Regions from separate parts of the Shewanella woodyi ATCC 51908 genome, predicted to be linked through region 2. Evidence: riboswitches for the same ligand, from Rfam matches in the RefSeq annotation. Region 2 holds a riboswitch; the other holds the start of a gene.
What was found. Region 2 has a riboswitch for cyclic di-GMP ahead of gbpA (N-acetylglucosamine-binding protein GbpA). Riboswitches for the same ligand answer to the same signal wherever they lie in the genome.
Positions count from the first base shown of each region.

Region 1: it holds a riboswitch for cyclic di-GMP, as region 2 does, so the genes downstream of both, SWOO_RS05590 (glycosyl hydrolase family 18 protein) here and gbpA (N-acetylglucosamine-binding protein GbpA) in region 2, are expected to answer to the same signal.

Region 1 covers NC_010506.1:1,405,233-1,421,109, reverse strand. Annotated here, with positions in the region: gene SWOO_RS05590 (glycosyl hydrolase family 18 protein) at 1-1,900, opposite strand, end outside; cyclic di-GMP riboswitch class I at 2,051-2,171, opposite strand; gene SWOO_RS05585 (M24 family metallopeptidase) at 2,434-3,651, opposite strand; gene SWOO_RS05580 (ROK family protein) at 3,846-4,625, opposite strand; gene SWOO_RS05575 (MFS transporter) at 4,791-5,981, opposite strand; gene SWOO_RS05570 (aminopeptidase P family protein) at 6,231-8,018, shown strand; gene SWOO_RS05565 (DEAD/DEAH box helicase) at 8,310-9,608, shown strand; gene SWOO_RS05560 (peroxiredoxin-like family protein) at 9,745-10,383, shown strand; gene SWOO_RS05555 (DUF2913 family protein) at 10,483-11,115, shown strand; gene SWOO_RS05550 (hypothetical protein) at 11,673-12,020, shown strand; gene SWOO_RS05545 (hypothetical protein) at 12,219-12,671, shown strand; gene SWOO_RS05540 (hypothetical protein) at 12,815-13,105, shown strand; gene SWOO_RS05535 (hypothetical protein) at 13,136-13,543, shown strand; gene SWOO_RS25830 (hypothetical protein) at 13,736-14,077, shown strand; gene SWOO_RS05525 (DUF4234 domain-containing protein) at 14,209-14,667, shown strand; gene SWOO_RS05520 (PH domain-containing protein) at 14,708-15,676, shown strand; gene SWOO_RS05515 (DUF4287 domain-containing protein) at 15,682-15,877, shown strand, end outside.
Region 2 covers NC_010506.1:4,723,444-4,739,320, reverse strand. Annotated here, with positions in the region: gene SWOO_RS19965 (helix-turn-helix transcriptional regulator) at 1-141, shown strand, start outside; gene exeM (extracellular exonuclease ExeM) at 796-3,465, shown strand; gene SWOO_RS19955 (NupC/NupG family nucleoside CNT transporter) at 3,927-5,153, shown strand; gene deoD (purine-nucleoside phosphorylase) at 5,215-5,925, shown strand; gene SWOO_RS19945 (PaaI family thioesterase) at 6,189-6,626, shown strand; gene SWOO_RS19940 (YgjV family protein) at 7,022-7,300, shown strand; gene SWOO_RS19935 (catalase) at 7,825-9,267, shown strand; gene SWOO_RS19930 (TMEM165/GDT1 family protein) at 9,434-10,000, opposite strand; yybP-ykoY riboswitch at 10,106-10,229, opposite strand; cyclic di-GMP riboswitch class I at 10,454-10,552, shown strand; gene gbpA (N-acetylglucosamine-binding protein GbpA) at 10,678-12,111, shown strand; gene SWOO_RS19920 (aromatic amino acid transport family protein) at 12,570-13,745, shown strand; gene SWOO_RS19915 (S46 family peptidase) at 13,989-15,877, shown strand, end outside.

The DNA of each region.
Region 1 (15,877 bases), 2.6 Mb from region 2:
CATCTGCATCTGTCGCATTAAGGCTAATGCTGGCTTGGGCCATATCAGCATTAACTAAGCTCACTGCAGGCCCGGAGGTTTGCGACCAGACATAGGTTAATGCCTTAGCTTCAGGATCTCGTGACAGACTGCCATCAAGGATAACATCGCTAGGGCCAGTTACACTTTGCGAGCTGCCTGCATTAGCAATCGGCGCTTTATTTGCAGGTGGATTGGTTCCCTCACCATGACCTAAACCTTCATGCATAGCATTGAGAATATCGCCATTATCTGCATCAATCTCCCATGAGAACAACCCGCCTAACTGGTTTGCAGTAACATATTGTCCCTTAGCTTTAACGGAGCGAGCATCATCAAAAGTGATCAGATCGCCAGTCGAAGCCTTAAAGACGTAAGGCGCTTCAGCAACCTCATCATACTCATATTGCCACTCACCAGACATGTACTCGTTGACTATCTGACGATAATCAACCACTCCATCTTCCCAAGTCCCTTTCACTTTACCCGTCGCAGTGCCAGTAAATGGATTGCCATCTTGGTAGCCGTTCACACCTGTCCAGCCGCGGCCATACATAGCTGCGCCAACGACAATCTTCTCAGGAGTCACACCTTGAGCAAGCAGTGCATTAACACCGATATGAGTGGTATTCTTAGTATCTGGTTTCCAACTAGCCGCATATAGGGCTGTCTGATGGTTTAGATCGGTATTGGACCAGCCGCCGTAGAAGTCGTAGCTCATCAGGAAGATGTTATCCATATATTGCTGAGCGGCCTGATAATCGACCATAGCTATCTTTTCTGCGCCAGCACTGATTGCAGAGGTAAGCTCATAGGTTCTACCTGTTTCGGCACTCAACTCATCAAGCATGGCTCTTAGCTCTTTCATCAAGAGCACATAGGTTTCACCGTCATTGACAGGATCGCCTAAATTCGGATTTGCGCCATTACCACCAGGAAATTCCCAATCAATATCGACACCATCGAAGAACTTCCAGGTCTGCAAAAACTCTTTAACCGAAGCGACAAAACGGTCACGTTTAACTTTATCACCAAGGAAATAGAAAGGATCTGACAGAGTCCAGCCACCTACTGAAGGTAAGATTTTAAGATCTGGTTGTGCTTGTTTTAACGCCATCAACTGGCCAAAGTTACCCTTGTATGGGTCGGCATATTCACTGACACCTGCTTGTGGCATCTGAACTGCTGCCCATGGGTCGTGAATCGCCACTTTGAAATCTTCACGGCCACTACAGGCTCGTTGTAGCGCTTGGAAGCTCCTCTCAATCTCTTTCAAACTGTCGTTGATGCCATCACCGCCACAGATAGGGGTGAAGCCATACAAAATATGCGTTAGGTTTTGCGCTGGCATCTTGTCTACAGGGAATTTACGGCCATATACACCCCACTCAACAAAGTAACTGCCGACCACTTTGCCAGACTTGTTTACATAAGGTCTATTGTTCTCCCCCAGTTGAGTATCAAGGGGTAAAAGATGACTCCCATCGGTATCGGCAACAATGATCTCTTTAGCATCACTGAGTGTACAACCCTGTGCATTACAGAGCTCAATCTGCATCTGGTAGCGACCACCTTGACTGATATTGAATGTGGCAGAACCTGATGCAGTAGAGCTGCCCGACCAGACCTCTACCCCATCAAATAAAACCTTAGCCGTATCGCCCAGCTCCCCTGACCACAAGTTCCAGTTAACCGATACTTCTGCGGCATCTTTAACGGTAACAAGTTGATTGTAAGCGGTAGCTGCTTGATTGACCTCAATAATAGAAAAGTTAGTTTCGCCCCAGCCGATCGTTGGTTTACCGGGTACTGATGCATATGCCGACGAGGCAAATACACTCGCTACGACAAGCGCAGCCGATGAGAGTTTAGTGTTAAACATAGGGTATCCTTATTGCTTTATATTTTTATAAGTATTCAATAAGGCAAACAAAGCATGAACAGGAGAAAACCTATTCTTAATACCATAAACACCCAGTACATAGACCTTTTCGGTTCTTATCGTTACTAGGCTCTTCATGAAGAAACTTCCTGTAACATCCCCGCTATCATAGGTACCAAAATAACGTTAAGAGTGCGACCCTCTCAAACACTATCCCCTTAGACCGGAAGCTTTGCGTCCCAACCTTTCGATTGGTTTGCCTTTGTACATTTACAAGTTACTGCTTTGGATGACAACGCTGTCATCTGTTATTTAGGATAGACTTAATTTAACTACATATGCAACACAATAATTTAACATATTTTAAATTGTTGATTTTAATCGCTTAAAAATACGTATTTTAAGATTAAATGCTGAAAGTGAATTTTAATGAAGAAAAAGAGTAATACTAATCAGTATAAATTTATCGGTATGAAACAAGATAAGGCATCCACTGGATTTAGATGCCTTATCTGCAGGTAAGAATATTCGCTTTACGCTTCGTAACCAAAAGGATCATCAATGGAATGAGCAGGCTGAGTAAACCAAACTGGGCCTGTCTCTGTCATATAGAAATGATCTTCATGACGAACACCAAACTCTCCAGGAACACACAACATAGGTTCATTACTGAAACACATGCCTGCTGCCAGAGGAGTTTGATCGTTAAGCACTAAATAGGGCCATTCATGGATATCTAAGCCGATACCATGACCAGTTCGGTGTGGAAGACCCGGCAGGTTATAACCAGGGCCAAAACCTGCGGCTTCAAGTACATCACGGGCTGCTCTGTCGACACTTGCGCAGGTCGAACCAATTTTAGCGGCATCAAATGCGGCTAACTGCGCATCCTGTTCATATTGCCATAGCTCACGTTGACGAGCGCTTGGCGTGCCAAAAACAAAGGTGCGGGTAATATCGGAGTTATAGCCTTGTAGCTGACACCCTGTATCGATAAGTACAGTATCATTTAACTCAAGTACTTTAGGCGACTTAACCCCGTGTGGATAAGCACTGTCTTCACCAAATAGAACGATGCAGAAGTAAGAACCAGCAGGAGCACCAACTCGCTTGTGGGCCTCATGAATAAAGGCCTCAACCTCACCAACACTTATCCCTTCATGTAAAATACGGGCAACGGCTTTATGTACCTCTAACGTCATATCTTTAGCACGCTGCAATAGGCTAAGTTCAACCTCAGATTTGATCATTCTACAGCCTGCAGTCACAGGTTTTGCGTTCACATATTCAAATTGATTATGAGCTTGACGAACACCATCAAAGATAAAGAAAGCTGCCGACTCATCGATGCCTACCTTGCCACTGTTGACACCCATCTGTATTAGCGCATCACCAAACAGTGAATAGGGGCTCTCATCTTCATGCCAAGTATTCACTTTACCTTTAACAACCATAAAGCCTTCAAGGGTATCAAGCTCAAAAGCTGGAGCGATATATTCAAGTTTACCCTTTGCCGGAATAATGGCTCCCACCATACGCTCGCTCGCGTACCAACGAGTACCAGTAAAGTAGTACAGATTAGTCCCAGCATTGACATAGATAGCCTCGATTCCCTCGGCTGTCATCAAGGCCTGCGCCTTCTCAATACGACGGCTATATTCATCATAACTAATAGGACCAGTGCCCTCTGTCATGTCGGTTAATTTCGCTAACTCTTGCTCTGCGGTTGAACCGCCTACACCTAAGGTCATCTGCTTACCCTTTCTATTTTTTATACTAGGAAACCCTATGGCTTCCAGGCTTGCTCGACAAGTTAGTCAAAACCGATTAACTGTCCAGTCATGAGAGAGGCTCCTTTCTAGCATAAAATATACAAAGTGTCAGCGAATAGTTCATCGTTATGCTCAAGATATCGCGGGTATGTCTGAAAATGTCATAGATAGGTTTAATTACAGCTTCTATCTAACATCACTTTTAGCCCTCGACAAACTATAGTCTCCATGTCGTCGACCCTTGCAACTTTAGCTTGTGAAAGTGGGGCTGTTAGCGCCATCTCATTCAGGGCTGAGATGCAACCTCGATAGTAATCGGCATTATTCATCATGCCACCGGCTAGCCAGATACGATTAGGGTTAAACAGGTTAACGGCCCAAGCCATCCCCATGCCTAAATAACTTCCTGCACGAAATAGATCAGCCTGAGACTTTATCTCACGAGTTTGAATGGAACCGCCACTTGCCAACTGCTCCAGACTAAACTCTCCCGACTCAGTCATTACTCGGCAGTGACCTAACTCTCCCGCCAGACCGTGAGCACCAGTAAATAGCTTGCCATTAATTGAGATAGCCATACCAATCCCAGTACCGCACATCACTAGCAGTTCACAATCATGCCTGCTATCAGTAACGGCCTGCATGCCCGCATCAATATCATTGACGATCAATACTGTTTGAGCTTGAGTGTTGATATCACTCTTAGATAGACCATTTAACCCGATAAGAGATTTACTCGAAAGCAGCTGGTTATCCTGAACTAGACCAGGCAGTGCGATGGCTAAACGGTAATCTTTAAAACCATAATCTGACTCCAACTCCTGAAGTTGTTGGTTGAGACTATCTATATTGAAATGTTCGCCGGTTGGAATTTTATACTGCTCGGTTCGCCCATCAAAATGCATCTCAAAGAGTGCTTTGCTGCCACCGATATCGACCGTTACTGTTTGCATCACTCTCTCCACGACTCTACCTAAAACAGGTAGAGGAAACACGCCAGTTTGAAACAAAATTCTACCATAAATTTACAAAAGAGAGGGATAGCTTTTCACTAAACATTATCTCTAACTATTTGCATTGATTGAATTTGCACTCCAGTGATAAGTGGAGGTAAAGACTTATTCGACAGCGCTGGCTCGACTGTTTTCACTAAAGCGCCACCAAGCCATCAGGAGAAGTTGCAATGCAATAAAGGGGATACAGATATTGAGCAGTAACTGCCAACCTAACTGATGTATTACCCAGCCAGCACTTAATGATGCTAAAGCTTGCGCACCAAAGACCAAGGTGTCATTTAACGCCTGAACCTTAAAGCCCTCGCCTGCACGGTAACACTGAGGCAGAAGCACAGTGCCACCGACAAACAATAGATTCCAACCCAAGCCGAGTAACACCAGAGCCACCCAGTAGTTAAGCAGTTCGCTTCCCGCCAGCGCAATAACTATGGTCACCAGATAAGCAGTTAATCCAATCAACATCATTCTTGTGACTCCCCACTTAGCCACCAAGTACCCAGTAAATAGGGAGGGAAGATACATGGCAATAATATGACTCTGGATCACCCACTTAGTGTCGGCCAAAGAGTAATGTTCATTGTGATGCATATGCAGTGGCGTTGCCGTCATCACAAAGCTCATCATGGCAAAGCCTATCATGGCGCCCGCAATAGCAACCCAGATTTTAGGCTGATTCAAGATGGTACCAAAAGCACGTATCTCACTTTGATCAACATCTTGATGAGCCAGATTAGCTCGATTGGGCTCACGATAAAATGAGAGCGTAAAAGCTGCCAGTAAACAGATGAAGGTGAGGAACATAAAAGCGCCTACATAGGGAATATCAACTAATTCACTACCAAATACTGCCAGCTCAGGTCCTAAAAAGGCGGCAACTAATCCACCCAATAGCACCCTAGATGCGGCTTTAGCCCCCAAATTGGGCTCAACCGCTTCCATCGCAGCAAAACGATATTGCTGCACGATAGCGCCGCTCACCCCAAGCAGAATACCGCTGACGCAGAAAATGACGAAATTTTTCTCATGGGTACCATAGGCGGCAACAAGTCCGGCTATGGCTGACAAAATAGAGCCTGAAATAAAGACAGGTTTACGACCAAAACGTCGCATCAATTGGGTAACTGGCAGGACAGAGATAGCAACTCCTATCACCATCGCCGTGATGGGCAGTGTCGCCAAACCAGGCTCGGGTGCCAACTCGATGCCAATGATCCCCCCAAGCAACATCATCATAGGGGCTGCACTCATGGCAAAAGCTTGGGCTAAGGTCAGTACCCACACATTAAATGGCATTAAACACTCCTATGATACCAATTACATTCAATATTCGTTCAGCGGAATGCTTTAATCTAATAGATCTAAACAGGAAAGTAACAAGTAAAGTGTTTCAAAGTTTACAACTCCGCGCTTAACCTTATAAAAAATCATGCAGGTGAAACTTCCCTAGGCCCTATTGAGCTGCGATAATCGCCGCAAATAATTCCATAACAAAAAATCGGTAAGCATTTAACTCCAACCTTATCGTCAAAAAACGGAGCTCCTATGACACAAACAATCGCCTCACGCCTAGATGCAATACGCAGCGAAATGGCAAAAAATAACCTCGACGCCTTTATCATTCCCCGCGCCGATGAATATTTAGGTGAATATGTGCCAGAGCGTAATGAGCGTCTACAGTGGGTTAGTGAGTTCACCGGCTCAGCTGGTATGGCTATCGTACTTAAAGAGAGCGCAGCGATATTTATCGATGGCCGCTATACAGTACAAGTTAAACTTCAGGTCGATGGCGAGCTTTTTCAGTACTTAAGCCTAACCGATACGCCACAAATTCAATGGCTAGCCGACACCTTAACCGCCAATGCCCGTATCGGATATGATCCACGCTTACACCCTCTAAGCTGGCAGAAAAAAGCCGTAGCTGAACTGACAAAGTCTGATATGCAACTTATCTCAGTTAAGCAAAACCCTGTGGATCTTCACTGGCAAAACAGACCTGCGCCTTCGAGCGCACCCGCTATCTTATTTGATGCGAAAAGCGCCGGAAAAACCAGCCAAGAGAAACGCCTTGAGATAGGAAAAGTAGTGGCAAAATCAGGTGCCGATATGGCGCTTATCACTTCACTCGACTCTTTCTGTTGGCTACTGAATATTCGCGGCAGCGATGTGCCTCGCCTACCGGTTATCTTAGGCTCAGCTCTGCTTCATGCAAACGGCGATCTGGTGCTATTCACTCAGCTCGATAAGCTGCCTAGTGGTATTGAGGCCCATGTTGGTACAGGCGTCACTTTCAGAGCCGAAGATGAGCTTGAAGCAGTCCTAAGTGAACTATCTAACATCAAGCTGTTGGCAGATCCTAACGCTTCCAATGCCTGGTCACAGCTTACAGCAGAACAAGCTGGCGCCACCTTAGTGGCAGGATTAGATCCCGTCGCATTAAGCAAGGCACAGAAAAACAGCAGCGAACTTGCCGGTATGAAAGCTTGTCATATCCGTGATGGCGTCGCGGTCTCTCGCTTTCTGGCTTGGCTGGACAGCGAAGTGGCAGCCGGACACTTTTATGATGAAGGCCAGCTAGCCGATAAACTAGAAACTTATCGTTTAGCAGATCCACAATACCGTGAGCCAAGTTTCGATACCATCTCTGCAGTGGGTGGCAACGCAGCCATGTGTCACTACAACCACAATAATGGCACCCCAGCACTGATGACCAACAACAGCATCTATCTGGTGGATTCAGGGGCACAATACCTTGATGGCACGACTGATGTGACGCGCACTATCGCCATCGGTCAGGTCACAGATGAGCAGAGAAAGATGGTCACCTTAGTCTTAAAGGGCCATATTGCGCTCGATCAAGCGCGCTTTCCCCGCGGCACTTCAGGTCAGCAGCTAGATGCTTTTGCCCGTCAATATCTATGGCGACACGGCTTCGATTATGATCACGGCACAGGCCATGGTGTCGGTCACTTCCTCAATGTCCATGAAGGCCCACAACGTATCGGCAAGAACAGCAACGATGTTGCCCTGCTCCCAGGCATGGTGCTCTCCAATGAGCCTGGCTACTACCGCGCCGATGAGTTTGGGATACGTCTAGAGAATCTGGTTTACGTTCGCCCTTGTGAAGCGTTGGCGGGTATTGAGCGTGAGATGTTTGAGTTTAGCGCCCTGACCATGATCCCAATGGATGCACGCCTTATCGATAAGAGCCTACTAAACGATGCTGAGATAAGCTGGTTTAATGATTACCATAAGTTGGTTTGGAGTAAGCTATCTCCTTTGATGCAAGGTGATGATCTTGTTTGGCTGGAAAATGCCACTAAGGCAATCTAGTCAAGGCTAATCCGGGGGGCTGAAACGACGCAGTCTCCCGGAGTTTTACTGCATTATAAATCCATACTTAACATGCTGGCGTAAGGCTTTCCAGCTGATATCCTCTTAAATTAATTTAACCTTTTCCCCCTTCTGTTTTCCTACAAATGATCTGTTTCTCCTCCAATAGGCTTTGCTGTTAAACTCTGTACAAACTTGCTATACTCCGCCACCGCCATTTTGATGGCCTTGTTTACTCAGTCCAGACAAAATTCGCTGGCATATGAATTGGTTTATTACAGGAAATCCAAGATGAGATTTGAATCTTTTAGTTTTGCTCCCGAGATTTTGCGCGCCATCTCAGAATGTGGTTATCAGAAAATGACACCAGTTCAGCAGCAAGCGATCCCGGCGATTCGCCGTGGCCAAGATGTACTGGCAAGTGCCCAAACTGGCACAGGTAAAACCGCCGCTTTCGCGTTGCCTATCTTACAGAAGATGATCGACAAGCCGAGTGAGACACAACGCTCTAACACTCGCGCACTGATATTAACGCCAACTCGTGAACTAGCGAGTCAGATTGCCGACAATATCAATGATTACAGCAAGCATATGCAGGTCTCTGTTTTGACCATCTACGGCGGTGTAAAGCTGGAGACTCAGGCGCAAAAGATTAAGCGAGGCGTGGACATCATAGTCGCGACTCCAGGGCGTCTACTTGAGCATATTCAAGCCTGTAACCTTAACCTATCAAATGTCGACTTTATGGTGCTCGATGAAGCCGACCGTATGTTAGATATGGGCTTTGTCAGCGATATCCAAAAAGTATTACAAGCGGTGAATAAAAACAGCCAAAAAATGCTGTTTTCAGCCACCTTCTCATCTTCGGTTAAAAAGCTTGCCAACGACTTCTTAGATAAGCCTAAGCTTATCAGCGTCGATAAGCAGAACACCACTGCCGATACCGTTAGCCAAGTGGTCTATCCGGTAGAGCAGCGCCGTAAGCGTGAGCTTGTTTCTGAGCTGATCGGTAAAAAGAACTGGAAACAAGTACTTATCTTTACCGCAACCCGTGATGCTGCCGACAAGCTAGTTAAAGAGCTAAACCTTGATGGTATCCCCTCATCTGTTGTCCATGGTGAGAAAGCCCAAGGTAACCGTCGCCGTGCATTGCGCGAGTTTAAAGAGGGTAAAGTGCGCGTACTAGTCGCCACCGAGGTTGCTGCTCGTGGCCTGGATATTCAAGACTTAGAGTATGTTGTTAACTACGACCTTCCTTTCCTAGCCGAAGATTACGTACACCGTATCGGTCGTACTGGCCGCGCTGGTAAGTCAGGGGTTGCCATCTCACTGGTGAGCCGTGAAGAGGAGCGCACCTTAGCCGATATCGAAAAACTTATCGGTAAAAAACTTCCTCGTATCACCATCGCGGGTTATGAAGTGGGCAGCCGTGATCTACTGATTAAACACCTACAGACCCGCCGCAGCTTCGCCAAGAAGCAAAACCGTCAGGACAATGTCTCTGAACAGGTGATCGGTGAGCGAAATATGCAAGGTCGCCGCGTTAAGGTGAAGAACTCATCTAACGCTAAGATTAAGAAATCTAAGTAAGCCCTTGAGCTAACCTAACCGCTTTACTATCGATGCCGCTCCCCATGAGCGGCATTTTTGTACCTGCTAGCCTGCAACAAAATCATCCCTTCCTCGGTCTGTTCTGCATAACAATTTCAATAGGAAGTAAACCAAGATGTTCACCAAAACACTTAACGTGCTGCTACTTTGCTTAACCAGTCTCTCCCTCATCGCAACCGCGAAACCTATCGCCAGCAATGATCTCAATGTGATGCCATTGATGAATGGTCAGATGCTACCTTCGGCCAAAGTAGCAAACCTCAAGGGAGAAACCCTCGACTTATTGAGCTTAACTCAAGGGAAACCAAGCATTATCTTCTTCTATCGAGGTGGTTGGTGCCCATTTTGTAATTCACAGATGGGACAGCTAAAAGAGATTGAACCTAAGCTCATTGAGATGGGCTTCCAGCTTATCGGTATCTCCCCCGACAGCCCTGAGAAGCTTAATGCCTCTATGATAGATCAAAAGCTCTCCTACACTTTGCTCTCCGATACTAATCTTAACGCCATGCAAGCTTTTGGCCTCGCCTATTACACCAGCGAAAAAACCACAGAGCGCTACATGAAAAAGCTAAAGCTTGATGAGCTACTGAAAGTCACTCCACAAGGTGACAAGCGTTTGGTGTTACCCGTTCCCGCCATCTACATCAGTGATGGTACTGGGCTTATCCATTTCCAATATGTAAACCCTAACTTTAGAGTGCGACCTGCACCTCAATTAATCGAAATGGCGGCAAGTTTAGTGCCTATGTAACCCACATTAAAGTTATCGGCTCTGGTTGCCCGTTGTGGTTATAGTATTCCTAAAATTATCGGTTATAATCGCCGCTTTATTGCATAGGGTAGAGATCCCATGACAGAGCAAACCTATAACCAAGCCCTTTTAGAGCTAGTACAAGCAGGACTTTCAGCACTCAAACAGCGAGCGGCAGGTAGTAACGCCATCAATACCGCAACTGCTGAAAGTCATTTTTTGTGTAGCTGGATGGTTCAAGCCTTAAAAGAGCGCCGTTTTGCCAAACTTGTCGCCCAAGATCTCACTCGCTGGATCCGCGAAGCTAGAAGCAAAGGTGCCGGTGCTCAGCTCCCTTCGCTATTTAAGCGCATTGATAATCAATACAGCGCTGTACTAAACAAGACCCAACTAGGTGATGCGCTACAAGCTATGTTAACTGAGCTTGAAGAGAGTGACTGGTTAGTCATTCTCGATGCCGAAGTGGATACTAAGTTAAAACTCGACAGTGACGGTCGCTGCAGTTTAATCATCTCTGTCGAGCAGTACCAGCAGCGTATTAAAGAGCAGAAAATTGTCAAACCTATCACCCTTTATGTACGCGCAGATGAGCAGTTACTAGCCCAAGCCGCCGCCAAACATGGCTTACTTATTAGCCAAGGAGATAAAAAGGCCAGTTTGATTAAACATCACAAAGCCTATCAAGTTTACCCAGGTAACCGTCAACCTGCTTTGGCGCTGTTACTGGATTAACATTATTACTCCTTCCTGAACTGTATTGGCCTTCGAATGAAGGCTTAGATTAACCTTTTAGATCTATGAGATTAACATTATTTTAAGTAGCTGTTTATGTGAACAAAATCAAAATTCGAAATAGCTCCATGTGCGATTGTGTTCCTTGGTATTAAATAACTAAGGTTCCCCCCATGGAGTTTATAAACAGTGTGCCAGTTATGGTTTTAGTGACCATAAGCACTTTCGCTGTCCCCTGCTTAGTTGCTGCAATTGGGCTCATGATAAAAGCTTTTCATGGTGAGCCTGATAACTTCGAGTAAAGCTTGATGCATCAATAACTCAAAGGTGATTTGATAACCTTATTGATATCAAAGTACTGAGAGCAGCAGAGGTGCTATACAGGCCTCATAAAACCCCACACACCTTTTCTTCTGAACACTTGTGCTGCTCTATATTGTCCTCTATAAAAAGTAATCTATTTACGCCAGTCAATTAGCGGTGATAAGTTAATCAAAAATAGGAAAGCAGGCCGGAACGTTATCGTGCGGCTATTGAATAAGCTGTTAACTGTCTCAATGAAACTAGATCGCACCAAAGAATTGATTCACGGATCAATAAATAAATCAGAGCCTTATGAAGCATTGGTTCACGTACTTGAATCTGCAATTGAGCTTGTGCAAATCCCAGATAATGACTTTTTCTGGTCTTACTGGGAAGATGCAGCGGATGCTACGAAAGAGATTACTAAATTTCTAAACATGGCGAAGTCATACGCTTTGCCAGAAAGGGCTGAGGTGGGTGTTATGTTTGCACCGACAGGACCTCTACAAGAGCTCAGCTTAAGTAGCGGCTGGGCTGAGCCGTTTCTTAAGGTTGCTGAGAAATATGACCAAGTAGAGGGTTTATTATGGCCAAAGTTTTAAAGCTCATGTCAAATGATGATGAGGACAATGTTCATTTTTTCGCTCAGATTGCTATTTCGGGTGTGCCAAGTGGCAACTAGATAACGCATGAACCCCCACTTCGTTAGTTCGGATGCCTTCTCGTTAGCTGGCGCTTAATTCAAGTATAGCCAATAAGTCTCAGCCCTTTATGCGAAGATTTATTTGTAGGAATTTTTTATGAAAACAATACAGAATATTGTCATATTAACATTTATACTATTTGGACAACCTAGTATCGCTGATACCATGTATTGCCTTGTCGTTAGTGATGTTTTAATTAATGATGACGGCAAAATAGTTGATCCTACTATATTTGACAAAAGCTCTATAAAGAGTCCTGAAAATTGGATTGAGTTTAATTTAAAATCCAATACTACATCATATTTTTATAGTGACGACGATGGGACTAAAGGTAACGAAACTGAAAATATCATCAAAATTAACAATCAACTATTCTACGCCCCTGTTAATGACTATACCGGATACACTACATACTTATTCGAGGAAAATATGCGTAATGGAATACTGACTGAAGCCGCCTACGTATCAACTTTTAATTGTGTAGAGAAAAGCCAACAAGAAATTGAAGATATATATGGCATATCATTTAAACCATATTACAAAAAGTAAGCACATAACTAATACGACTTATTTGCAAGCCCCCATCAAAGAATCATGCCAAGTGAAGCATTGAATCGACACAGAAACTTCGATACAGTCATTGTATGATATTAAAAATCAATCAAGAACGAGTAACTCTTCAGGCTCGTTCAATGGCCATCATGAATAAGCTCATCATTCTCGCTTTTGTACTTTTAGGTGTATTTTTTACACTCTTAGCTGGTTATGAAGGTGTGTATATTGGATTGTTCGCCACCGATGAAATACTAAGTGAATACCCATGGGGTACGGAGCTTGGGTGGCCATATATCAATAAGACTAATTACATGCTTTATGGGCTATTCATAGCTTTATTATCATGGCTGCCGTTACTGGCCTATGTACTCACAAAGCACTTACCAAGCAAAGACAATACGACGCGAAAAGACGCGCGGTTGCTTTAAACCTTATGCGCCGGCGAGAGTACCTTCACAATGTTAACTAGATTGATATATTTAATAATCTTTATTGTTGGTATAACTTTAGGAGCTTCAAGTACTTATTTATATTTTCATGATAACTCAGAGCAAAGGCCTGATACCCATGAGTTGATCGAAAAAATATTAAAATACTCAAACATACCCATTTCAGCAGATAATTATGCCTGTGAAGGAAAAGCTGTGAAGACTGTAGGTTCTGTTGTAGCTTCGTTACTCGAGCTTAATAAAATGAATAAAGTAAATATGCTAACTTATGGATGTTTTGGTAATAGTTGTACAGTATCAGTGTCTAGCTGCCAACCATGGCAAGACAGTGAATGCTCTAGTCGCTTTTTGAAGTTTAATGTTGATAGCAGTAATGAAATAAAACCAAACACATTTAGTTGTTTTGATATGCCCTAGGCTCATAAAATAGACTTTAGCGCTTCCCGCACTGTCCCTACCCCTCCCGAAAACCAAGAAACTAACCAATAGAGGTCTGAAATTTCCGTTCTGGCTAGTCAACAATCAATCCTCTTTACGAATCAATTAGTTATAAGCGACTTGAAAAAGGGCATCTTCACCCCATCTATTATAATGACGTAGGTAAATTGGATGACAAAATATATGGATCTACTTAACTATTTAATAAATGAGTTACTGCAATATATTGTTGTCGTCATCCTCTTTCTGACCCTAATTAAAGTGATGTTTAAACTGGTAAAATGGGGGAGAGGCATGTCAAAAGGAGCCTTCCTGTTTTTAGCAATATTTCCTTTAATCTCCTTTTTCCCCATTCCACCGCCTCAATTTAAGAATGTGGAAAAAGCGAAGCAAGAGCAACGTAAAATAAAGGAGGATAGTGGTGACCCACCTGATGAAGGTTTAGATGAAAACAGCTTTAACAAGCTACTAAAAAAGATGCAAAAAGCTTGGTTTTCACTCCAAGGTCGCTAATTTTAATAAAATAAATTCAATGTGATTTTTCAGAGTAACAAAGGTACTAGTAGACTCCATAGAGTGTGGCCTTCGGTTTTAATTATAACAATCTACCTAGATGTATGTTTATCAACTGTTCAGGGAAGAAAATGAAAAACATAAAAAATATATTCCACTCAAACTCAATACCTAAAACCATTACGTTTTGTGTACTTACTTTTGGCATTTATGTCATTTATCAACTGTTCACTCTCACAAGAATAGTTAATGAAAATGTGGTAAATCCAATCCCACAATGGTTCTCGATTTCTGCCATCACGATACATCTCATCTCCTATTTTAGCCTTATTATTTTCTTTGTCGCAAGCGGCAGTCAAGAGCTACTTATTTTCTCAAAGGCTATGCACGTTATCTCTTCTATCTTTCATATTACATGGCTGATAAAAGTAAGAAATAGGATCAATCAAATCATTGGGGCTAAAAAAGGAGGTGATCTCTGGTTAAACCCAATATTAAGTTCCTTTCTCCATGTTATTTACATTCAACACAAAATAAATCAATTTTTACATAAGCCAATTTCAGCTAATTCCCACACTGGCAATGTATAGTGTTAATCTTGATAAACTATTTAAACTGTAAGAGGAGTCGATGAAGATTTTGACAAAGAGAAATATTCCTTTCATCTCTCTACTGATCATGGCTTGTTCATGGGTGTTTTATTACCAGAGCTCAACGCTATTAAATGATTTTGGTAGCACTAAACCTGAGTGGCTTTTAGTGGTAGATGGTTTAATATTTCTACCTATCCTCTGCTTTATCTGCATTAAAGATAGGAAGGAGGCTGCCGTTAAGGCCTTGGCCTATAGCTGCTTAGTTATCCTGCTTGGTAGCTTAGTGATCCCTGAAAACTCGAAGTTAGTTTGGCATTATTTAGAGTCTGGGCGTTACCTTGCCATTGCTGTGTTTGTCACCTTAGAAATCATCACTATTTTTACTGTTATCTTTGCTATCAAAGCGCAATTAAACCAAGGCAAAGATCCTGACTTAGCCATTTCACAACCCATTGAGTCTATTCTAGGTAAAGGCGCCATAAGTGCTCTGCTCTCTTTTGAGGCAAGAGTATGGACCTATGCTTTATTTACAAAAAGAGTTAATCGAAACGACTTTCATGGAGAGAAACATTTTAGCTGTCATATGAAGGATGGTACTCAGAGCAACTTATTAGGTTTCATCCTTATCATTGTGTTTGAACTCCCCATAATGCACTTAGTACTGCACTTTCTATGGTCGCCAATCTCTGCAAATGTTATTTCGATAATGACGCTAATTGGCTTAGTGTTCTTCATCGCCGAATATAGAGCGATTTCGATTAGACCTATCTCCATTACATCCACAAGTATTATTGTGAGGTACGGTGTATGGAACCCGCTCACTATTCCATTTGATGATATTGTTTCAGTACAACTAAACACTAAAACCATACGTAGAGCTCACCACATTAAAAGGTTTAACTTGTCAGGGCAGCCTAATGTAGAGATTAAGCTCGATACGGGCAAACTCATCTATTTGGGTTTAGACTCTCCCAATGAGTTCCTTTCATCTTTAATAAAAAGGTAGGAAAAATGGACAAAACCCTGCAAACAATGATTAACAACATGCCAGAAAAAACAGGGAAAACACTGGAGGAATGGTTTCAAATACTCAAAAAAGAGAAACTAGAAAAGCACTCAATAGCGGTAAAATTTCTGAAGACGGAACATGGCGTAACACATGGTTTTGCCAATACCATAGTCACTTTATCAAAAGAGCAAGATGCAC
Region 2 (15,877 bases):
ATTGCTGATAATTTATGTATCAGCGAACATACGGTTAAAGCACATATCTCCTCGATTTTCAGAAAGACACACTCTCGTAATCGTGTTGAACTGCTTAGGTGGGCACAGACCTACGGCGATCATCTGGCACTGTGTTCTTAAAGTTTTAAAATAATAAACGGCGATAACGCCGTTTTTTATTATCTAGTTTCGCTCTAATACCTTATCTCCAATACTTCCTCTTATATAAATATAAAACAATCAAATTCAGTTTTTATAAATTAAGCTATCCCTTATTTGATGGTTTATTCTCCAGCCTCTGTAAGTTGGTGTTCTGGCTTAAGTTGATGATTCTTTAAGGCTTAAAATATTTCTGGTTTGACCTGTTCTTACAGCTGATTAATGCTGCTTGTTTTTTCTTTTTATAACAAATGCTTACTGCTCAAAATGTGACTGGTTCATCTTTTTTTTGTCACAAAACTCTGTGACAATTGTCGCGCACGTTAATAAAAATTAGCGGACTTATACCAACCAGGATAAGAAAGTGATCTACTCAGAGTACTTTTGGGCAAACTAATTCAAGGCGAATGGACGATGGAATGGTTATTCCCTTGTGAGTTCATTCAACGCAGAAGTAGGCAGCCAAAAATACTCCTAACAGGCGAGCCTTAGCGCATCCGATGCTGCGTTAACGAGCTTAAACGTAGAGCAACTATGTTCTTCACTCGTTGCCTTGCCTCAAAAGCGCTAAACATTCGCTGAGCGATCACCTCTTTATTCTGATTGGTATCAAAAATAATAATGGGGTTGAAAAAAATGGATAATGTTAAAAAATTGTCAGTGCTTGCACTGTCAATAGCCGCTGCTTTGCCTGCTGTGGCCAATGCTGATGTACTTATTAGCGAATATGTTGAAGGTTCCGGTTATAGCAAAGCGGTTGAAATATACAATTCAGGATCGACGGCCGTTGATCTGACAGGTTACTCCCTCGTTTACTACTCAAAGGGCGAAACAGCTCCTAAAAAAATCTTAGATCTCAGTGGTTCTCTTGGGGCTAATGCCATTAAGGTGATCACCAATAACCATAAAGATAACGCTATCGTATTAGATGCTGCTGTAGACTCACAGAGCGCTGCTATCTACTTTAATGGCGATGACAAGGTTGGGATCTTAAAAGGCGATACCTTAGTTGACCTGTTTGGTGAAGTTGGCACAACAGGTGATTGGGCCAAAGATATCACTGCTGAGCGAAATGCTAATGTCACGGCTGCAAGCTCAACCTATGTTGAGAGTGAGTGGACCACAAAGGCAAAGAACACTTTTAGTGGCTTAGGTGCCCGCAGTGGTGACTTTGGTGGCGGAACAGGGACAGATCCGGAAGTACCAGCCTTTAGTTGTGTTGGTGAAACCATCACACCTATCTATGAAGTGCAGGGCGTAGGTCGTGTAAGCCCGCTGATTGAAGAGGGCAAGTTCGAGTCTGCTGAAGAGGTCACGATCAGTGGTGTGGTTACCGCCCGTGGTGAGAGTCTGTTTAAAGGCTTCTATCTGCAGGAGATCAAAGGGGATAACTCGCCTTACACATCAGACGGTGTATTTGTTTACTTAGGCGAAGCAGCGCCTGAGGAGATCCAGCCCGGCGTTGAGGTGTGTGTTCAAGGTAAAGTGAAGGACTTCTACGGCCTGACTCAGGTTGATATCAAGGCAGACAAGAAGATGGCTGTGGGTGAGATGGGTGAAGTCCCAGCACCAGAAGCTTTCTATGTTGCCGATGGCGAATCCTTGGGGGATGCCCTTAATCGCTATGAAGGGATGAACATTGTTTTGGATGCTGGCAGTGACATGAAGGTCACTCGTAGCTTTAGCTATGACTACGCCGGTAGAAGAAACAACATGGTGTTGTCCCATAAATCACCACTAATGAAGCCAACTCAGGTATTTGCCCCGCTCTCTGATGAAGCGATTGCGCTACAAGAGGCCAACCGTGGTAATGAGCTGTATGTTGAGTCTGACTATAAAGCGAAAAATGGTGAAGTGCCTTACTTCCCGACATTTAACGCTGAGACTGGCTATATACGTATTGGCGATCAGCTCACCAATATGACGGGGATGGTTAGCTATAGCTATGGTGCACCACGTCTTGTGGTCACCAATGAGATCACAGCAGGTGATTTTATCCGCATTAATGACCGTACTCAGTCACCTGAAGTTGCCACCCAAGGTGATATTCGCGTTGCCAGCTTTAACGTGTTGAACCTGTTTACCAGTGACAGCGATATCGGTGGCCCGCTAAATCCTATGTGTAAAGATCAAGCTGACGCGGATGCCAGCAGAGGCTGTGGTCGTGGTGCTCACTCTCTAGAAGATTACCTGCTTCAGCGGACTAAAATCGTTAATGCGATTAAAGAGATGAACGCTGATGTGATAGGTTTGATGGAGATAGAGAACAATGGCTTTAGTGAGCATAGTTCGATCCAGTACTTGCTCAATGCGATTAATGCCGAGTTACCAGCAGCCGATGCCTACGCCTTTATTGAGGTGAATGACGCCGATAAGTACAAGGGTGAGTTTATCGGCAGCGATGCGATAACGGTCGGCCTGCTGTACCGCCCGAGTACCGTAAAACCTACTGGGGACGCATTTGTCATTGCAACGCCTGAGCAGCACTCTGTTGCTGGCGTTGCCACTCGAGATAACAATGGCACGGTGGAGGAGAGCCCAAGCTATGATAAGTATCAACGTCACAGCTTAGCGCAAACTTTCCAGATCCATGATGAGAAGCTAACCGTTGTAGTGAACCACCTTAAATCGAAAGGCTCTGGCTGTTTAGAGGATTGGTTAGAGTTCTCTGAGAGCAAAGATCCTGCCGATCTCCAAGGTAAGTGTAACGAGTTCCGAGTTTCTGCAGCCAAGGTTCTGGGTGAGTCACTCAAAGATGTCGAAGGCGGCCTGTTGGTCATCGGTGATATGAATGCCTACGGCATGGAAGATCCGGTTGCCGTGCTAACCGATTATGATGCTTCGACAGCTAAGCGTGAGATCGTGACCGCTTCATGGACCACACTCAATGGTGAAGTCTATGAGCGCGAAGGGAGTAAGATTGACAAGGGGTATGGACTGGTTAATCTGAACACTCAAGCCCACGGACCTGCGACCTTTGGTTACAGCTATAGCGGTGAGCTAGGTAACTTAGATCACGCGTTAGCAAACACACAAGTTGCTGACAAGTTGGTAGGGATAGAGGATTGGAACATCAACTCGGTTGAGTCGGACCTGTTTGAGTATCCGAGTAAGTATTCCGGCGACTTAGCTAAGTCTGAGAATGCCTTTAGCTCCTCTGATCACGATCCTGTGATCATCGCACTGGAATACCCTGCGCCAATTCCACCTAAACCTGAGCCAACACCTAAAGATGATGGTGGTTCATTAGGTTATTTAGGATTGGCTCTGTTATCACTACTGGGATTACGTCGTAAAACACGTTAATTCAGGCAAGGTAGTTACACACTAACCGTCTTAGGCTAAGCCTAAGACGGTTTTTTATAGGGCTAGCATTCACTCGCTGGGGGTAATTAAAGTTGAGAAATAGAGGTTTACTCCTCATTTCATGGTTAACGGCGACTTATTTGGTGTTATTTAATTACATTTTTGTATTTTTTAGATCTATTTGTAGGTCCGTTCAGCAAAATTAATGACAGATTAAATGCGCGTTAAACTGACGATAATGTTTGTTTTTATGCCTAATATTGTGGGTTGTGTGTCTTTATCTTTACCTAAATGTTGTCCCCACTTTGAGTCTTATGGTTGGTTTTAGGTGCTTAAGGCTATTCGTCGGTTTAATCGCCTAAAAACAATATTTATCTCTCACAAAGTGACTCAGATCCCTTGCAGCTAATTTCTGCCTGTATAAACTGCCGACATCTAAACGTTACCTCGGTAAAAAATGTATGGAAGTTTTCATCAGTTTGTTGGGAATGTTCAGCCTGATCGGTTTGGCTGTGCTGATTTCAGAGAAGCGAACCGCCATTAATCTGCGCACGGTACTGGGGGCTTTAGCGTTCCAGATCGCTTTCGGTGCATTTGTGATGTATGTGCCTATGGGGCAATCCATGTTGGACAGCGCCTCTGGCGGTGTGATGCATGTAATAGGTTACGCTAACGAAGGTTTATCATTCCTGTTTGGCGATCTGGCTAAATTTGGTGTTGGCTTCATCTTTGTGATTAACGTGCTATTTGTGGTGGTGTTTGTCAGCGCCCTGATTGCCGTGCTGTATTACTTAGGGATCATGCAGTTAATTATAGGCTTGATTGGTGGTGGCCTATCAAAGCTGCTTGGTACCAGCCGCGCCGAGTCACTGTCTGCGACTGCCAACATCTTTGTTGGTCCTATTGAAGCGCCCTCGATGGTGCGTCCATTCGTTAAGCACATGACCCGCTCTGAACTATTTGCTGTGATGACAGGTGGTTTAGCGTCTGTTGCTGGCGGCACCATGATTGGCTATATCCAGATGGGCGTCGACGTTAAATATGTACTAACTGCTGCCTTTATGACTGCACCTGCGGGTTTACTGTTTGCCAAGCTTATCTGGCCTGAGACTGAGGAGCCACAAAACGATATCAAGAAGGTGATGGATGAGCAGGATGACAGACCTGCTAATGTCCTTGACGCTGCAGCGGGTGGGGCGGCGATGGGGATGCAACAGGTTATCTCGGTGTCGGCGCTACTGTTAGCTTTCGTTGCCTTGATCGCTATGGTTAACGGCATTATTGGTGGGATCGGTGGCTGGTTTGGTTATGGCGAACTAACTATGCAGATGATCTTAGGTTACCTGCTTGCACCGTTGGCTTGGATCATGGGGGTGCCTTGGAGTGAAGCGATTCAAGCGGCTTCCTTTATTGGCCAGAAAATGGTGATTAATGAGTTTGTTGCCTATATCGACTTCCTTAAGGTTGCCGATCAACTCTCAGAAAAGACGCAGATTATTATCAGTTTTACCCTGTGTGGCTTTGCCAATATAGGCTCTTTGGCCATGGTGATTGGTGGCTTAGCGGCGCTTTGCCCTGAGCGCCGTCATGATTTGAGTGCCATCGGTATGAAGGCGCTTATCGCTGCGGCGTTAGCGAACTTAATGAGCGGTACTATCGCAGGCTTACTCTTTAGCCTAGCGGGTTAATTCATAACGTATTTATTGAAAGCGCCGTACTTGATGCGGCGCCTAACTTTTAGGAAAAAAGATGACTCCACATATCAATGCCGAAGCTGGCGCATTTGCAACGACGGTTTTAATGCCAGGCGACCCGCTAAGAGCTAAATATATTGCTGAGAATTTCCTTGAAAATGCTGTCTTGGTGACCGATGTGCGCAACATGTTGGGCTACACAGGCGAATATCAGGGTAAGAAGATCTCTGTGATGGGTTCTGGTATGGGCATTCCCTCTATCTCTATCTACGCGAAAGAGTTGATCACTGAATATGGGGTGAAGAACATCATACGTATCGGCTCCTGTGGTGCGGTGAGTGATAAGATTAAGTTGATGGATGTAGTGATGGCCATGGGGGCCAGCACTGACTCAGCGATTAATCGCACTCGCTTTGAACACACAGATTTCGCCATGATTGCTGACTTTAACCTACTAAGAAAAGCGGCCGATGCGGCGGACAAACTTAAGGTTAACTACCATGTAGGCAATCTCTACTCCTCTGATCTTTTCTACAGCTCAGATGAAGCGCGTTACGATCTGATGGAGAAGTACGGCATCTTAGGTGTCGAGATGGAAGCTGCTGGTCTGTATGGTGTGGCTGCTGAGTATGGAGCTAATGCACTGGCGATGATGACAGTGACCGATCATATCAGGCAGGGGCTGCATTTAACGGCTGAAGAGCGTCAACAAACCCTTAATGAGATGATCAAGTTAACACTTGAAGCAGTAAGCCAAGATCTTTAATTTTCGCTTAATCTAGTCTGGATAAGCTGCCGCACAAAGGCAGCTTATCCCAGTTATTGCGGTTACCCTACGGCTCCCAAGTATTCACCTAACGCCGATCACTTTTAGATGAATCAGCATCAAAAATAAGAGTGCTCGGGAGCCACCCTAGTGACACTTTCGTGTCATTTCTCTATTGAAAGTGTCTCTTAACTTAAACACTTGTTTAAACTTTAACCCTGAAGCAGTAGACTGTTGGCATTATTGATCAATAGGGTTGAGTAATGAGTATTTGGTTTAGACCGGTAAGCTTAGAAGATTGCGCCAAGATGGACTCAGGAATGCACGGCAAGGGAACCTTGATGCAGACCATGGGAATTAAGATCTCTGAGATTGGTGATGACTACATGAAAGCCACCATGCCTGCGACCCCTGCAATACATAACCCGCTTGGGATTGTGCACGGTGGCGCGAATGTGGCGTTGGCCGAAACCGTTGCCAGCTACGCCGCTAACTTTGCTGTCGACTTTGAGCAGTATTACTGTGTGGGTCAGGAGATTAATGCCAATCACCTGAAGGCGTCACGTAATGGGACATTAACAGCGACAGCAAAAGCGGTCCATTTAGGTAAACGCAGTTCGGTTTGGGAGGTGCTTATCCATAACAGTGCTGGTGAGCTGTGCTGCATCTCTAGAATGACAGCGGCAGTCGTTAAGCGTTAACAATAAGTAGTACTCACTGTCGAGTAACGAGTCAAGTTAGCAGCATCTGCTGCTCTTTTGCAGTTGCTAGAATGACAGCGGCAGTCGTTAAGCGTTAACAATAAGTAGTACCCACTGTCGAGTAATGAGTCAAGTTAGCAGCATCTGCTGCTCTTTTGCAGTTGCTAGAATGACAGCGGCAGTCGTTAAGCGTTAACAATAAGTAGTACTCACTGTCGAGTAACGAGTCAAGTTAGCAGCATCTGCTGCTCTTTTGCAGTTGCTAGAATGACTGCTGCAGTCGTTAAGCGCTAGATTTTATATCTAATCATGATATGCATGATTAGATTTTCGTTATCAATATATTGTTATTTTCAGGTTAAATAGACTGTTCCATTGCCGGGATTTTGTTCATAATGGCCATTATTACCTTGGGGAGTATTGGAGAGCTTATGGATAGCGCAACCATTTGGGAATGGGTTGGATATCTGGCGTCGGTTGTTGTCGCAATATCGTTGATGATGTCTAATATTAAAAAGTTACGCTGGTGGAACCTCATCGGCGCAGCTCTGTTTGTGGCTTATGGTTTGGCGATTGGGGCAATCCCAGTGGCGCTAGTTAACTTTTTTATCGTGTTAATTGATGCTTATTACCTAGTTAAGCTCTATAAAGAGGAGCAGGCTGTATCTGGCTAATTCAGTGTTGAACACTTGTTGTTATTGAATTCAGGCACTGCCTGAATTCAACTCTTATCCTATTTACCCCCATCTTTTATGTACAAAAATTAATGCTAATCACTTGATGTAAAATAATTTTTTTGACTTAGATCAATATAGTTAAAGGTGAAAACCCCTACCGTTTAAGGATAAATCCTTGGGAGACATTGCTCTCCTTTTGTTTATCTTTGTTAATCGTAAAATCCTTTTAGTTTAATCTGTTTTAATCGTTTTGTTGTTTTGGTTGTTTTTACTATTATTACTCCATCGACATAGTTACTTATATAACTTGCTAATTGAAACTTTAGGAGTAGTGACCATGACAACTATTTATGACCTGATCGAAACTTGGATTAATGATAAGCGTGAAGATTCGCTTTCTTGATGTGCCGAGTGAAACCGTTTGTTTTCATGCTGATGTATTAATCTGACTGAATTTAAAAGATTTTTAGGCTGATAACTGACTTAATTATAATGATTGATGTGAGTTCTAGGAGTTTATTATGGATAAGAAGTTGACCACTGCGTTTGGCGCACCGGTACCCGACAACCAAAATGTGAAAACCGCGGGTAAACGCGGACCTATGCTACTTGAGAACGCTTGGTTTATTGAAAAGTTAGCCCATTTTGACCGCGAAGTGATCCCTGAGCGTCGTATGCATGCTAAAGGTTCAGGTGCATTCGGCCGTTTTACGGTAACCCATGATATTAGCGAATTTACTAAGGCCAAGTTATTTGAGTCTGTAGGTAAAGAGACTGAAGTTTTTGTTCGCTTCTCGACGGTAGCTGGTGAACGTGGTGCTGCTGATGCTGAGCGTGATATCCGCGGTTTTGCAATCAAGTTCTATACCGAGCAAGGTAACTGGGATCTCGTGGGGAATAACACCCCTGTTTTCTTCCTTAAAGATCCACTTAAGTTCCCAGATCTTAACCATGCGGTGAAGCGCGATCCATATACCAATATGCGCAGTGCTAACAACAACTGGGACTTCTGGACTCTATCGCCTGAGGCGCTACATCAGATCACAATGACGATGGGCGATCGTGGGATCCCTAAGACTTACCGTCATATGGATGGTTTCGGTTCTCATACATACAGCTTTATCAGCAAAGATGATAAGCGCTACTGGGTGAAGTTCCATTTTAAAACTCAGCAAGGTATTCAGAATCTGTCAGATAAAGAAGCGGCAGAGATCATCGCTAATGACCGTGAGAGTCATCAAGCGGACCTATTGAACTCAATCGATAAGGGTGATTTTCCTAAATGGACTCTCTATGTCCAGTTGATGGAGGAGACTGCGGCTGGTGATTGTCCGTTCAACCCGTTTGATCTGACCAAGGTTTGGCCACATAAAGATTATCCGCTAATTCAGGTGGGTGAGCTTGAGCTTAACCGTAATCCAGATAACTATTTTGCCGAAGTTGAGCAGGCGGCATTTGCCCCAACAACTATCGTACCTGGTATCGGTTTCTCACCGGATAAGATGTTGCAGGGACGTCTGTTCTCTTACGGTGATAGCCAGCGCTATCGTTTAGGGGTGAACCACAGTCATATTCCGGTTAACGCACCTAAATGTCCGTTCCACTCCTACCACAGAGATGGACAGATGCGTACCGATGGCAATGCTGGCCGCACCATAGGCTATGAGCCAAACACTCAGAGCCAATGGCAGGAGCAACCAGACTTTAGCGAGCCACCACTACAGATAGATGGTGATGCGGATGCTTATAGCCATAAAGATGATGATCACTACAGCCAAGCTGGTGACCTATTCAGATTAATGGGTAGCGATGAGCAGCAGAGATTGTTTGCTAATACGGCGGCCTCAGTAGGCGGCGCTGATAGACATATTCAGATAAGACACATACAGAATTGTATGAAAGCTGATGTGGCATACGGTGAAGGTCTAGCTAAGGTATTAGGAATTAGCGCTGACGAGCTATAACTCATTAGTTAACAGCTGCTGCGAGTGTCGAGTTACGAGCTAATAGCAGCTAAAGAGTTACTTATATTAAGGTTACGGGTAAGCATTGAGGTTATATCTCAGCGTTAACTCGTAACCTTTTTTGTTTGGCCTTAGCCCTTAGCTAGCGACTTGTCACTGTTTTTGATTAAAACAGCAGAGTTACCACACCCAGTAGGGCGAACAGCACGGCGCAGCCTCTGTGTATCAAGGTCATCGGCAATCTTTCTGCGCTAAAATGACCAGCTATCACCACAGGCACATTGGCGATCATCATGCCTAATGTTGTCCCCATCACGACCATTGCAAGTGCGTCATATTTGGCTGAAAGTACCACGGTCGCCACTTGAGTTTTGTCGCCCATCTCGGCGATAAAAAATAGAATAAAGGTGGCAAGGAAGGGCCCCATCTTATAAAAACGGCTCTGCTCCTCATCCACCTTGTCTGGAACTAATACCCAGAGTGCGATGGCAAAGAATGACCCTGCTACTAAATAACGTCCAAGCTCTGGGCTGATAAAGCTAATCGCCCATTGTCCTACCCAAGCTGCGGCAAAATGGTTGGCTAAGGTTGAGAGAAAAATGCCGAGAATAATAGCCGTTTTAGCACCGCTTAAATGACTGAATCTGGCCGCTAGAATAAGTGCTAGAAGTTGAGTTTTATCGCCGATTTCGGCAATAGCAACGGTGAGGGTTGATGCGAGTAGAGCTTCCACTTTAATGAATTCCTATTTAGGGGGCAAAAAATCCGAGTACAGCTAACCGGCCCCCTTAAAAATATTGATAACAATATCGGCGGTAACTGCACTCAGGTCTTGCCTAACAATCTCAGCTTAAGTGTGATTGTCGTGAACACCATGGCGATGTGGCCAAGTATGTTGATGTTCACCCAACTATTCTCTAATGGTAGAAAATCTTTGGTGGCTACTCCCCTGAAGTAGTGGACTCATTATACTGACTGGAAACCAGAGTGCAATCAGCTTTATTAGGGGGGATAGAATAGTTTAATTTCTTGGATACACTTGTTAAATATATGGTTTTCATGAATTTGATTAAGTGTTTGATTTTAAATGGTGATTAAAATTGACAGCGTTATCATTGTTACGTATTTTATGCCTGTCGGTGACGATAAGCAGAAGGTAAATTAGTCTGCCCTTATCTGCCGATATCCATGTATTTGGCAAACTAGCTGAAAAGTTAGGACGCAAAGCTTCCGGTCTAAGGTGCAGGACTCACTGAGTGCTCATTAAGATAGCGGGGTTGCCACGATAGATATATCTGGCTGAGAACCTATCTTAGCTATACCTATTGTGATCCGTTCAGTCCAAATACCACGTTTGTTTTTACCTTGCCTTTTTTTATGGGGGACAAGGTATTGAGTGGAGTGTGTTCAATGAGACATCAAAAATCGATTAATCAATCTATTAGCCTCTCTCTTGTTGCGAGTGCAGGTCTGTTAATGAGTTCTGCAGCCTTGGCTCATGGCTATGTAAAGAGCCCTGAGTCTAGAGCTTACGCTTGTAACCAAGGGGGAAATGTTAACTGCGGCGCGGTGCAGTGGGAGCCACAAAGTGTTGAGGGACCGTCGGGGTTTCCTGAGCTTGGGCCCGTTGACGGCAAGCTGGCCAGTGCCGGACAAGGGGCGTTTGCTCCGTTGGATGAGCAGAGTTCGACCCGATGGAGTCGATCGGACATTAGTGCTGGCTGGAATGAGTTTAGCTGGCAGTTTACCGCTAACCATGTGACCCGTAACTGGCGTTATTATCTGACTGAACAAAATTGGGATCCTAATAAACCACTGAGTCGCAGCAGTTTCGATCTGACTCCTTTTTGTGTGATTGAGGGAGATATGGTCCAGCCGCCTAAATTTGTCACCCATGAGTGTAACGTGCCGGCCAGAGCCAGTGGCTATCAGGTTATTCTGGCGCTGTGGGAGGTAGGCGATACCGCTAACAGCTTCTATAACGTTATTGATGTGAACTTTAATGATGGCAGCACCACGCCTGATACATGGAGTGATGTGGGCAATATTAACCCTGCGCTCGATCTTAAAGTGGGTGACAGCGCTATGACTCGGGTATTCACCGCTGAGGGGGAGCAGGTTTCAATGCAAACCAGCATCACCATAGAAAATACCCAGCAAGGGCTGAAAAATAACTGGCCCCATCTGTTAGCAACCGCGGTGAACCGCGAGCAAACTAAGATGAAGGCTGGTCAGAAAAGTGCTGCCGGTGAGATAGTCCCTGTCTATGGTAAGAATGAAATTTTTGCTAAAGACGGCAGTGGCATCAACCGAGTTGAAGTGGGCTTTGATATTGCGCCTGAACCAGGAAACAGCGTGGAGGTGAGCTCATTAGCAGATAGCTATGAGATAAATGAGGGGAAAGCCTTGGTGAGTTTCGATATCACCACCAATACCGATATGCAGGTTAGCGTGCAGCTTAGTAGCCATAATGGTCAGGCATCAGGTTTTCAGAGTCAGCAGGTAAACTCCACCACTGCATCATTTGAGATAGATGTGATTGAGCCTGCGGCGGGTCATTACCATATGTTGCTCAAGGCTGAGCCCACTCAAGGGGAGGTGATAGTGCAAAATCATGATCTTTTCCTGACTGAAGCGGCAGCTCCAGGTGATGCCGATTATGTGTTTCCTCAAGGCATTGCGGATTATCAGGCTGGCACCACAGTGTTTCAACCTAAAAATGGCAAGACTTACCAATGTAAGCCTTTCCCATACAGTGGCTACTGTATTCAATGGTCAGAAACTGCTACGGGTTTTGAGCCAGGTGTCGGCTCAGATTGGGGGCTAGCTTGGATTGAGCTTTAGCTCTGGGTTAGTTTTTAGTTAGATATGTAATTACAGGTCATCTCTAATGACCTGTAATTTATGTTTAGTTCAAGAGGCGTTATTTAACTTTCTGTTTATAAATCGTTGTAATTTTGAGCGTCAACTCTGTTTGTTCATAAGTGGCTTGCCGACTGGGTTTGGCTCTGTTACTGTCCCTCTCAGTCATTTTTAGAGAGTTGAGATGTAATGCAATCTGTATATCTGTTTTTTCCTCGATTTATTCAGCCTCAATGGCGTTGTCGATAGGGTAAAACAACTATTAACTAGTCATTGAGGCCAATTGCGATCACTAAGGTCAGTAGACCTGATTCGATTGGGGGCTGTTAATAATGATGAAATATCTTGCTAATACCACTCCTTCCAAGTCGTTCTAAATCAGACCTACCAAAAATCTAGAATAAAAATATATCTAACAGGACAAATTTGTGAATTTAAAAATGCTTGGCTCAATTGCCATCGTCGCCGGAACTGCGATTGGCGCAGGAATGTTAGCACTGCCTCTGGCGACCGCTGCACTGGGGATCATCCCAGCTATTCTGCTATTGGTCGTTATCTGGGGAGTTTCAGCTTACACCTCTTTGTTGATGCTTGAGGTAAACCTACGTACTGGTGTAGGTGACAATCTCCATGCCATTACAGGTAAGATTTTAGGCAAGCGGGGACAGCTAATACAGGGTGCGTCCTTCTTAAGTTTGCTGTTTGCCCTTACGGCAGCCTATCTGACAGGTGGCTCCTCCTTGCTGGTATTAAAAGCTGAGGCGATGTTTGGCATTGCTTTGGATAATCAGCTTGCGGTGGTGATATTTACCCTGACTTTAGGCCTGCTAGCCGCATTCGGTGTAGCTTGGGTCGACAAGGTTTCTCGTATTCTGTTTTCACTGATGATCGCCTTGCTAGTGATCACTGTGGGTTTCCTCTTACCTGAAATTAGCCCTTCACAGATGGCGATTGCGGCAATTGAAGAGGGTAAGGTTGATCTTTGGATGGCAGCCATCCCTGTTGTTTTCACCTCTTTTGGTTTCCATGTGTGTATCGCAACCTTAGTGCGTTACTTAGAGGGTGATGCATTAACGCTGCGCAAAGTACTTTTGATTGGCTCAACGTTACCGCTGCTGTGTTATGTGCTCTGGTTGTTAGTGACGTTAGGAACAGTGGGGGGAGAGCAGATCCATAGCTTTGGTGGCTCACTGCCTGCACTTATTACATCGCTGCAGGATATCGCCTCACAACCTTGGGTAAGTAAGTGTATTTCGCTGTTTGCTGACTTTGCTTTAGTGACCTCCTTTATCGGTGTGACCTTAAGTTTGTACGATTTTATCAGTGAGCTGACACGAGCGAAGAGTACCATTATGGGCCGAGTTCAAACTTGGTTAATCACCTTCGTTCCACCTGTGTTATGTGCGCTTTATATTCCTGAAGGCTTTGTTGCAGTACTCGGTTTTGCGGCTGTGCCTTTGGTATTTATCATCATCTTCTTGCCGATTGTAATGGTCTTGAAACAGCGCAAAGAGGTGACTGAAGGTTATCAAGTCTGCGGCGGTAAGCCAGCGTTAACGCTAGTGGGCTTGTTAGGGGCGGTGATTATTGCAGCCCAACTGATGGTGGCGCTTTAAGGGGTTGTACAAGCTCCTTTACTCTGGTTTTTATTTCGCTTTGTAAGGGATTAAGTCAAAGGGGTTGTAACCCACTTTGCCTATGATAAAGTCGAGCTCGAATATGCAAATATCGAGCTCGACTTTTTTTATGCCTTTTATACCGATTGGTATTACAGCAAGATGCAGTACTTGAAAGTAGTTATTTTAAAAAGACTTAAGTAAGTTTTACCCCACTAATAATTAAAAAATGGATTTAACAAAATGAAGAAATGGCTTCTCACCGTCGCTGTTGCTGCCTCATTTGGCGCACAGGCTGACGAAGGTATGTGGCAACCCTACCAGCTGCCAGCAATGGCTGACGAACTTAAAGCGAAAGGGTTGGAGATAGATGCAAAGTCTATCTCTAAGTTAACTGAGTTCCCGATGAATGCGGTGATCAGCCTTGGTGGCTGTACAGCATCATTTGTCTCTCCTAAAGGCCTTGCTGTGACTAACCATCACTGTGCTTATGGCTCAATTCAATATAATTCAACGCCAGAAAAAAACCTGCTTAAAGATGGTTTTTTAGCTAAGTCCTATGGTGAAGAGTTACAGGCGACACCGGGTTCACGTATCTATGTGACCGAAGCGGTGACCAATGTGACTGACAAGGTTAAAAAGGGGTTAGATAGCAAGGTAGGTAATGATTACTACTTAGGTATCGAGCAGAAAGAGAAGGCGTTAGTAGCCGAGTGTGAAGCCGAAGATGGCTACCGCTGTAAGGTTTATAGTTTTCATGGTGGCCTTGAGTATTACCTAGTGAAGCAGTTAGAGATCCGCGATGTGCGTCTGGTGTATAACCCAGCGGCAAGCGTAGGTAAGTACGGCGGCGATATCGATAACTGGATGTGGCCACGTCACACGGGTGATTTCTCCTTCTACCGTGGTTACGTCTCTAAAGATGGCAAGCCTGCCGATTTTAGCAAAGACAATGTGCCCTATGAGCCTAAGAGTTTCCTTAAGGTTTCAGCCAAAGGCGTGAGCGACGGTGATTTTGTGATGGTGGCAGGTTACCCTGGCCGCACTAACCGTTACCGTACTGCCAATGAGGTGGAGAACACGTTTGAGTGGGCCTACCCTGAAGGCAAAATGCTTCGTGAGCGCTTTATTGAGATCATCAAAGAGACTGCGCCTGAGGGGAGCGACGAGCGCATTAAGTATGAGAGCTTAATTGCTGGCTTAGCTAACTATGCTAAGAACTTCACCTCTATGATTGAGTTCTACGGTAAGTCGACCATGCTCGATGACCGTAAAGGGCGTGAGACAGACCTAGCCACTTGGATCAAGCAAGATAAGAAGCGCCAACAGCAGTATGGTAAAACCTTAGCTGAGCTAGATAAGTTGATTGCCGAAGGGCAGGAAAATCAAGCTCGTGACACCATCTTAGGCTATATCCGTTACACCACTATGGTGCCAACAGCGCGTAAACTCTACCGTTTAGCCAATGAGAAGCAACTTGATGATATGGCTCGTGAGCCAGGTTATCAGGAGCGTGACATGATAAGCTTCAAATCGCGTATGGAGCGTATCGATCGTCGCTATGCCGCCAGTGTCGATAAAGCAGTTCTGTTAGATATGCTTAAGCGTTATGCGGTACTGCCAGCAAGCGAGCGTATTCCTGCACTTGATAAGGTGTTTGGCATCGGCAAGATGTTAGATGCTAAGCAGCTCTCTAAAACGTTAGATACCATGTACGCTAACACTCAGTTGGGTGACATGGAGACTCGCCTAGCGTGGATGGATAAGTCAGTAGCTGACTTTAAAGCATCAAATGATCCTTTCATTCAGTTTGCGGTTGCCATGTATGACACCGATATGAAAGCAGAGAAGAAAGAGAAAGAGTTAGCGGGTAAGTTGATGAAGGTGCGTCCTCAATATATGGATGCGATTATCGCCTTTAATACTGAGCAAGGTAAGCCTGTTTATGCCGATGCTAACTCAAGCCTTCGCGTCACCGTGGGTCATGTGAAAGGCTACTCACCTGAAGATGGTCTGCGCGCGCTACCTTTCACCCGTCTTGAAGGTATCTTAGCTAAAGACACTGGTGTTTCTCCATTTGATGCACCTGCTAAGCAGCTTGAGCTAATTAAACAGAAGCAGTATGGCGATTT